Regions from separate parts of the Massilimicrobiota sp. SW1139 genome, predicted to be linked through region 2. Evidence: a T-box and tRNA genes for the amino acid it is inferred to sense, from the RefSeq annotation. Region 2 holds a T-box; the other holds one or more tRNA genes.
The links. A T-box is a leader RNA that pairs with one kind of tRNA and senses whether it is charged. The one in region 2 lies ahead of trpS (tryptophan--tRNA ligase), so its partner is inferred to be a tRNA-Trp.
Positions count from the first base shown of each region.

Region 1: it encodes a tRNA-Trp, which carries the amino acid that the T-box ahead of trpS (tryptophan--tRNA ligase) is inferred to sense. The anticodon was not compared.

Region 1 covers NZ_SJOR01000016.1:14,365-18,806, reverse strand. Annotated here, with positions in the region: gene E0K96_RS08965 (MurR/RpiR family transcriptional regulator) at 293-1,138, opposite strand; tRNA gene E0K96_RS08960 (tRNA-Trp) at 1,508-1,581, opposite strand; tRNA gene E0K96_RS08955 (tRNA-Glu) at 1,585-1,660, opposite strand; gene E0K96_RS08950 (hypothetical protein) at 1,760-2,125, shown strand; gene E0K96_RS08945 (GNAT family N-acetyltransferase) at 2,128-2,652, shown strand; gene rpmF (50S ribosomal protein L32) at 2,739-2,906, opposite strand; gene E0K96_RS08935 (YceD family protein) at 2,919-3,440, opposite strand; gene E0K96_RS08930 (nucleotidyltransferase) at 3,587-4,442, shown strand, end outside.
Region 2 covers NZ_SJOR01000002.1:85,773-90,214, forward strand. Annotated here, with positions in the region: gene E0K96_RS01750 (bifunctional diguanylate cyclase/phosphodiesterase) at 1-1,300, opposite strand, end outside; gene spx (transcriptional regulator Spx) at 1,451-1,906, opposite strand; T-box leader at 2,010-2,209, shown strand; gene trpS (tryptophan--tRNA ligase) at 2,246-3,235, shown strand; gene E0K96_RS01765 (hypothetical protein) at 3,275-3,832, opposite strand; gene E0K96_RS01770 (AfsR/SARP family transcriptional regulator) at 3,985-4,442, opposite strand, start outside.

The DNA of each region.
Region 1 (4,442 bases), on a different contig from region 2:
TCTCAGGATACACTCTATGCTTTAACCATCATTACATCAGCAATACTTAACCCTTTTGACGTTTCCACAATAACATATTTAAACTGCTATGCATCTAAGGTCCCACCCCATAAAAATTCTTTCTTAAAACCATGTATAATCTCTCCTTTTCATAAAACTGTTGACATATTTATCATACATTGTTTTTATAATTATACAATACACAGAAATGATTATGGAATGTTACTACAAAATTTATCCTAAAAACAGTTATAAGGTGTTACATTGTAACAAAAAGTAGCTAATGATCCCTTCATTTATTGTATGACATTTTCTTATCAAATAGCGACCCATAAAGCTGATCCACTTCTTTAGCCTGTTGTAAATTGTCTGAAATGATAATACTGTATATCAGATCAAAAATATACTTTAAAGAAATATAAAAGACCATATCCTTTAAGCTTTCAAATTCATCATGAACCATACCATGTAACAAAATAGCTTGCTTTTTTGAAAGAGGATTTTCTTTATGACTTGTAATGATAATAAAAGGAATTTTTCTTTTGATCAAAATATCAGCAATATTTAAAAGATGTTCATTTTTGCCATTTTTACTTATCATAATGACTGTATGATGAGAATCCACATTCAAACTCAGCCATAACTGTTTATCCCTGTTTTGGTAAACCGTTGTTATTTTTCCTGTACTCAACAATAAATGACTAGCATATTCACCAATGCAGGCATTTGTGTCATTAGCAATAATATCAATATATTGATTCTGCGAAATATGGAACATGACTTCTTTTAAAGTATCTATTGAAAGCATATGCTTTGTCTGATTCATAATACCTACTTCAATTTCAGACAACTTCTCCTTAATTGAAAATAAGCTTTCATGAGATAAAATTTCCATATCTTTCAAATAATATTGATTTAAAAAAGAATGAATATGAATTTTAAAATCATTATAACTTACAAAACCAAGTTTTTTTACGAATCTTACAACAGCTGTTGCACTGGTGTATGTATTTTTAGCAAGTTGATGCGTAGACAGATGAATCACTTCATCACTATGATCAATAATATATTGAGCTAAATATAAATCATTATCATTCAATTTATAATCTTGTGCTATTTTTTCTAAAATCAGACTCATAAAGCATCACTTTCCTCTTCTATTTTCAATTTATTGTTTATAAAACTCATGTTTATGATACATTGATTATTTCATGAAAATAACTATTTCTATATTCTATAAAAATATTATACCATACTTTTTAATTTCTCGTTTATTTCCTGTTAAAGTAAATACTTCTATTTGAGAAATGATATTACAAGCCATCTAAAAAACATGAAATCTCTATAAATAATAACAAAATTATCAAATATTTTTTTACATTAATCATATATAGATTTCATTGAACAAAAAGCCACCCAATTACTATTTATCTCAATGAGATGACTTTTGTTGTAAATAATATATTTGGATAAGAAAAAAGAGCGATCAATCGCTCTAACTTACTGATGGCAGGGGCGGCAGGAATCGAACCCGCGTCCACGGTTTTGGAGACCGATGCTCTACCATTGAACCACGCCCCTATATGGTGACCTGTACGGGATTCGAACCCGTGAATGCATGCGTGAAAGGCATGTGAGTTAACCGTTTCTCCAACAGGCCAATTGATTTTGCTTTGTAATAATAACATATAAAATATAGAAAAGCAATAGAAAAAATAAAGAAATAGTGATATTATAGATAAGTATTGGAGGAAATAAAATGTTTGGTTTTGGAAAAAAAGTAGAAATTAAGAAAATAGATATTAATGAAGGATTTCGTCAATATGAAAAAAATCCTGATAAAATCACAATTATATGTTTAGATGAATTAAAAGACTATGATGAATTACATATTGCTGATGCAGAATGTTTTCCTTTTCGTTTATTAGATAGATTTGAAGAATCATATCCTAATAAAAACATGAAATATTATTTATATGCCATTAACAAGGCACTCAGTGAAAAAGCCTGTAAAAAACTATTAAAGAAAGATTATGTTGTTTATGATCTAGGAAGTTTTTTAAATTATAGAGAAAGAGAAGAAGGATTTCAAGCGACAAGAAAAAATCGTAGAAGAAAAAGATAATAATGAAAATTCTTTATAAAAATATACTCATTCGTGATGCAAAAGAAAATGATGCAACCATTCTTACAAAATGGTGGAATGACAGAAAAATAATGGCTCATGCTGGATTTCCAAAAGGTATCAATACAACCGTACAAAAAGTTAAGCATCAGCTCCAAGAAGAAATCAAAAATCATAAGCATCGTCTTATTATCGAATATAAAGATTGCCACATTGGGGAGATGTGCTTTTTTCCTTGTCATGACGCAGTTGAAATTGGCATTAAAATATGTGAAATAAATATGCAAAATCAAGGTTTAGGTCATACCATACTCACATTATTCATTCATGAACTCTTTCAAAAAGGTGTACCCAAAATAGTTTTAAGTACAGATTTGAATAATCTTCGTGCGCAACATGTTTATGAAAAAATAGGTTTTCAAAAATATGATATCCAATATAATTATTGGAAAGATCCTCAAGGAGAAATGCATTCAGCTATTTTTTATGAACTGTTACCTCAAAATTTTATTCATCAACGAAAATAATTTTCAAAAAATAAGAGAACAGCTAAATCGCTATTCTCTTATTTTCATTTATTCATAAAAAAAGCCCTTGAAATAAGGGGCAGTTTTTATAACACTTTTTGTCCGTTGTAAGTTCCGCAATGTTTGCATACTCTATGAGATAATTTATATTCTCCACATTCTGGGCAAACAACGACACTTGGTACTGTTAACTTGTCATGTGTTCTTCTTTTGTTTCTTCTTGTTTTTGAAACTCTTCTTTGTGGTACTGCCATAGGTACACCTCCTTATTCCTTATCCTTAAAATAATCTTTAAGCTTCGCTAAACGAGGATCAATATAATCCTCATCATGTTTTTCATCCTCTTCACTTAATACTTTCCAGCCATGACCTTGAGTCTTTAAAGAAGCACCTTCCTTAACAACTCTCATTGGAACTTCCAGCATAATCTCCTGGAAAATGACAGGTGTTAAATCAACAATGTTTTTCTTAACTTCTATAACCTCTTCATCATCTTGTGGTTTATAAAAAGCAAAAATAACATTTGATTCAATATGGAAAGGATAATCCACATCTTCCAATGATATGGCACATGGTAAAATCAATTCTCCATCTATTTGGAAATCAACGTATAATTGATGATTTTTTGTGTCTAAACGTCCCTGTCCTTGAACATGAACATCCTTTAAACCATTAATTTGGGATAAATTATGGAACATTTCTGATGGAAAACTTAATTTTTCATCAAAATGAAAACAACCATCTTTTTGTTTAATAATCCATTGTAAATTCCATTTCAAAAAAATCACCCTTTACATCGCATAGCCCATTATATATAAAAGTAAGAAATATGTCAATCTAAATTTAAATATTTCATTGAATATTTCCACTCTTTTCAAGTAAAACTATGTTTATTTCCTAAACTATGTTAAACTATCCCTTGGAGGTGAAAGCCATGAGAATATTAGGATTAATTGTTGAATATAATCCTTTTCATAATGGACACATTTATCATATCCAAAAAGCAAAGTCTCTGGCACAATTTGATTATACAATTGCGATTATGTCATCATCATTTGTACAAAGAGGTGAACCAGCTATTATTGATAAATGGAAACGCAGTCAGTTAGCAATCGAATTTGGTGTAGATTTAGTGATTGAATTACCTTTTGTTTATACTTGCCAGAGTGCAGACTATTTCGCAAAAGGAGCTATAGATTTATTAGCAACTATAGGAGTCACTGATATATGTTTTGGTAGTGAAGATGGCCGTATTTCAACTTTTGTTGATATTGCTCAAGCCATTTTTCAGCATCAAGATATCTATAATGAATATGTTCAAAAAGCTATGAAAAAAGGATTACGCTATGCTGATGCCTGCAATCAGGCACTTCAATACATTATGAATAAAGAAATTAAAACACCCAATGATTTATTAGGACTCAGTTATGTCAAAGAAATTATTTTCCATCAATATCCTATAACTCCTCATTGTTTTCCAAGAACAAATGCTTATCATGGATTAAATCTTCAAACCATTGCCAGTGCATCAGCTATCAGAAATGCTATAAGAAATAAGCAAGATTTTTCTCATTCCCTACCTCATGCCAATCTTTATCATCATTGTGATCTTTTTCAACTTGAAGATTTTTTTCCATATTTACAATATCAAATTTGTACATCCAGTTTACAGGAACTAAAAAGCTATCATATGGTCGATGAAGGTTTAGAAAATTTATTATATAAACATATCCAATCTTGTTCATCAATGGAAGAATTCATCAATCAGTTATCCTCTAAACGTTATACAC
Region 2 (4,442 bases):
AATGATAATTTGTATGTAATAAATCCATATATTCAATAATCTCTTCCATCATTTGATTAAGGCGTGTCAATAAAACAGATTCCTCTGTTTCACATAGAAAAACATAAAATTGATCTGCTGTATCTCGGCAAAAAAATTCTCCATCATGTAGATGGTTTTCAATCACTTTTTTTTCATGACATAACAACTGATCTCCCAAATCATGACCAAAAATTTCATTAAAAAACTTAAATTGATGAATATTTAAAACAGCCACACTACAACATTTATTATCTATAAAGTATCGTTCACCCAAAGTCATAAAATAAGAAAAATTATACGTTCCTGTTAAATGATCAAAATAAGCAACTTTCTGTAACTCACGATTGTTTTTTAAAATAATATGATATCCATAAATCAATAATCCTATAACTAACAATATGATACTTAAAAATATCAAACCTACCATTCTCATATTCCTATCAGCAAACAAGTGAGAATCTTCCAACATATTAACACATAAAAGGTTCCAATCTTTTAATCCAATGGGTTTTAATAGAGCATGATATTGTGCATTTTCATATTCAAATGAAAATGTTATATCTTGATGATCTTTTAAATGTTCTTTCATTTGCTGATAATCTTGTTTTTGCAAAAAAGGTTGTTGAAATATTGAAGTCTGATGAAAAATATCATATTGAGAGTTGACTAAAACTTGACCAGATTCATCAACAAGATAAGCATACGTATCTCCACCTAAAATACCACTTCCTTGCCCAGCATCCATCAGCAATTCTACTGTTTGTGTGGCGATTAAAGCTCCCACAATCTGTTTGTTTTGATAAACTGGGATTCCATAAGCATAAATCATTTCATGAGTTAATTGACTTTGAAAAATATCAGATACAGTACGTTGATTAGCCAAAGTATCATAAACAACACTTTGAATTTCTTCTTGAAAATCTGTCAAAGGCTTATTGACCAATACCTCTTGATTTAAATTGGCAACAACTCCCCTTTCATCCAAATCAAAATACATCATCGTTATAAAATCATTTTGTTCATTAGTTTCTTCTAAAACCTGTGGAAATTCTTGATTGTTTGTTATATTTTCCATCTGTAAAACACTAGCAAAAGAATCTAAAAATTGAAAATCATTATCTATTTGTTTTTGTATTATATGAATGTATTTATCAACAGTATTATCAACCTGGTCAATCATATTATTTCTGACAATATGATTTAAATAAATACGCAAAAAAATACTCATAGTCAAAAGCAGCACTACAATAACAGAAGAAATTATGATCATCTTTTTCATTTTTTTCTCAAGTTCCCCTTTTATCATCATTTTTTCCTCCATTGTTTCTCATTTCTCTATGATATTATATCACTTTCTTCACAACTATAAAACATTCTCTCACAAAATAAAAATCGCCTCTATCTCAGTATAGAAACGACTCATTATCTTTTATTCACAACCATCATCACATTTGTGATCCTGATAATATTGTTCCTTAATATCAGTAAATTGTGGACAGAAATCACTATTATTACATTCTTGTAAACGACGCAATTCACGAGGAATAAAAGCACGAATTTCTTCAGCATTATAACCGACCTGAAAACGTCTTTCATCAATAATAATAGGTCTTTTTAAAATAGATGGATTTTCCTGAATAAAATGAATTAATTCATTAATAGACATATCATCTAAATCTATTTTATTTTCTTTAATAATCTTTGACCTTTTAGAAATAATATCATCTGTTCCATTTTCACTTCTTTCTAAAAGTTCTTTTAACTCAGTTTCACGTAATAATGTAGAAAAAATATTTTTTTCAACATAAGGAATCTGATGTTCTTTCAGCCATGCTTTGACTTTTCTACATGAAGCACAACTTGGTGCTGTATAAATTCTAATCATTACATCATCTCCTCTTGTTTACTCATTATACATCATTTTCAACAATTATGAAATTATTTTTTATGATTCTATTGATTTTACATCTTTGTCGTTCTATAATGACTTTACAGCAATGAAAGAATGGAGTAGTTATCTATTCATGTTAAGAAAGCTTGTGGGTGATGCAAACAAGCCATGAACGATAATGAATTGGGATTCTGGAGCTAAAAATGGCATGAGTCATTTTTCGTGAGTCGCGTTAAGACAAGAGTGCATATCAATGATATGAATAAAGGTGGTACCGCGTATTTATACGTCCTTTTTTAAGGACGTTTTTTTATTTTAAAGGAGGTCGTTATGATGAAAAGAATGTTAAGTGGAATCAAACCAACTGGTCGTGTGACTTTAGGTAATTATATTGGAGCTATCAAACCTTTTGTTTCTTATCAGGATGAATATGAAATGTTTATTTTTATTGCTAATCTTCATTCTATGACTATTTATCAAAAGCCTGCTGATTTACGTAAAAACACAAAAGATTTAATTGCATTGTATATTGCTGCTGGATTAGATCCTGAAAAAGTGACTTTATTTTTACAGTCAGATGTTTTAGAACATGCTCAACTTGGTTGGTATTTAGGATGTATGGTGTCTATGGGAGAACTTTCACGTATGACACAATACAAAGATAAGAAAGCCAAAAATGAAGTCATTGGTGCTGGTATATTTAATTATCCTTCATTAATGAATGCTGATATTTTAATGTATGATCCTGATTTTGTACCGGTTGGTGAAGATCAGAAACAACACGTAGAATTATGTCGTGATATTGCTGAAAGATTTAATTCACGTTATAGCGAAACTTTCAAAATTCCAGAACCATTAGTGACTAAAGTAGGTGGACGTATAATGGATTTACAAAATCCTACAAAGAAGATGTCCAAATCTGATGAACTAGGAAAAGGAACCATTTATATCTTAGACGATATCAATATTTCTAAAAAGAAAATCAAATCTGCCGTGACAGATAGCGATGGTCATATTCATTATGATCCTGAAAATAAACCAGGTATTTCTAACTTATTGGAAATTTATTCAATATTAGCAAATCGTCCTATTGAAGATCTTGAAAAACAATATGATGGTAAAGGATATGGAGAATTTAAAAATGATTTAGCTGAAGTTTTAGGAGAAGAACTTGAGAAGATACAAAATCGTTATCATGAAATTATGAGTGGTTCTTATTTAGATGATATTTTAGAAGAAGGTGCCAAGAAAGCACGCATCATTGCAAGAAAAAAACTAGCCAAAGTGGAAAGAAAAATTGGAATTACAATTAAAAAGAAATAAAACAGAAAGCAAACTTCTTATGGATATGAAGTTTGCTTTTTAACCTTTTTGAACCAATTCTTTATACAATAATTCATGCAAGGATGTATATCCTTTTTCAATCTTATGTTTTAAAGCCAAATATTTTTCACTGGGATTTTCTCCCTCAATATGAAATTGTTGGCATATTTCTAAAAAGACATCATAACGGACCACAAAAATCTCATCAATAACTTCTTCTAGACACATTTTCTTTAAACGCTCATTTCTTGTCAAACCAAATTCTTTATCATAAGCTTCATCTTTGATCTGATATTGAAAAAAAGTTATCGGTTCTTGTTTTAATATGTCATTAATCTGTTGTCTTTGTTGCCATGAAAAAGTTCCTCTACGTACAATTGTATGATTTTTAATATCCACAACAAAGCAATAATGACCATCACCAACAATAAAAATACCATCTGTTCCACTGAATTGATAAAATTTCGCATATAAAAAATCATGTAACTGTTTTGTTGAAACATGATAAAGAGGCGCATTTTCTATTTCTTCATAAGAATCATCATCCTGCCACTCATATGGTTCTAATAATTCTTCATCATCATAAACAAAATTCACTAACAAAATATTCAACCCCCCTGTAATGTATCATATGTTTATTATACCTAAAAAGACCATTCTATAATCATCATAAAAAGAAAAAGACTCACTGTTGCAGTAAGTCTAAAATGGGTATGTCAATATATGTTGTTTCATTTATTTGTCACGCTTTATTGCTTTGGCATGATTTCTCCAACCATGAAATCAATCGTTAATGTTGTATGATTCAATGAATATTTTATTTTACGTAAAACTCTATTCATAACACTTTTGGCATCGTCATTATGACATGCAGGCAAAAGAACAACAAACTGATTCACATTTAACCTGGATACAACATCACCAATACGAAGTCCACTGAGTAAAGCATCCTGTACTTTCGTCATCATTCTTTCAATGGCTTTTTGGGAATGTTGATCCTCAATCTGTGAATGATCAAGAATTGTGATTAAACATAACTGAGAACAAATTCCCAATCTTCCCATCATTCTTGATTGCATAGTATATATTTCTCTAAATGTTCCATATTCACAAAGAAAAGCACCATAAGCTTCATCACGTGAAAGTTCCTGTTGAATTTCCATAATATCTAAATCTTCATCATGACTTTCTTTTTTAATCATCTCAT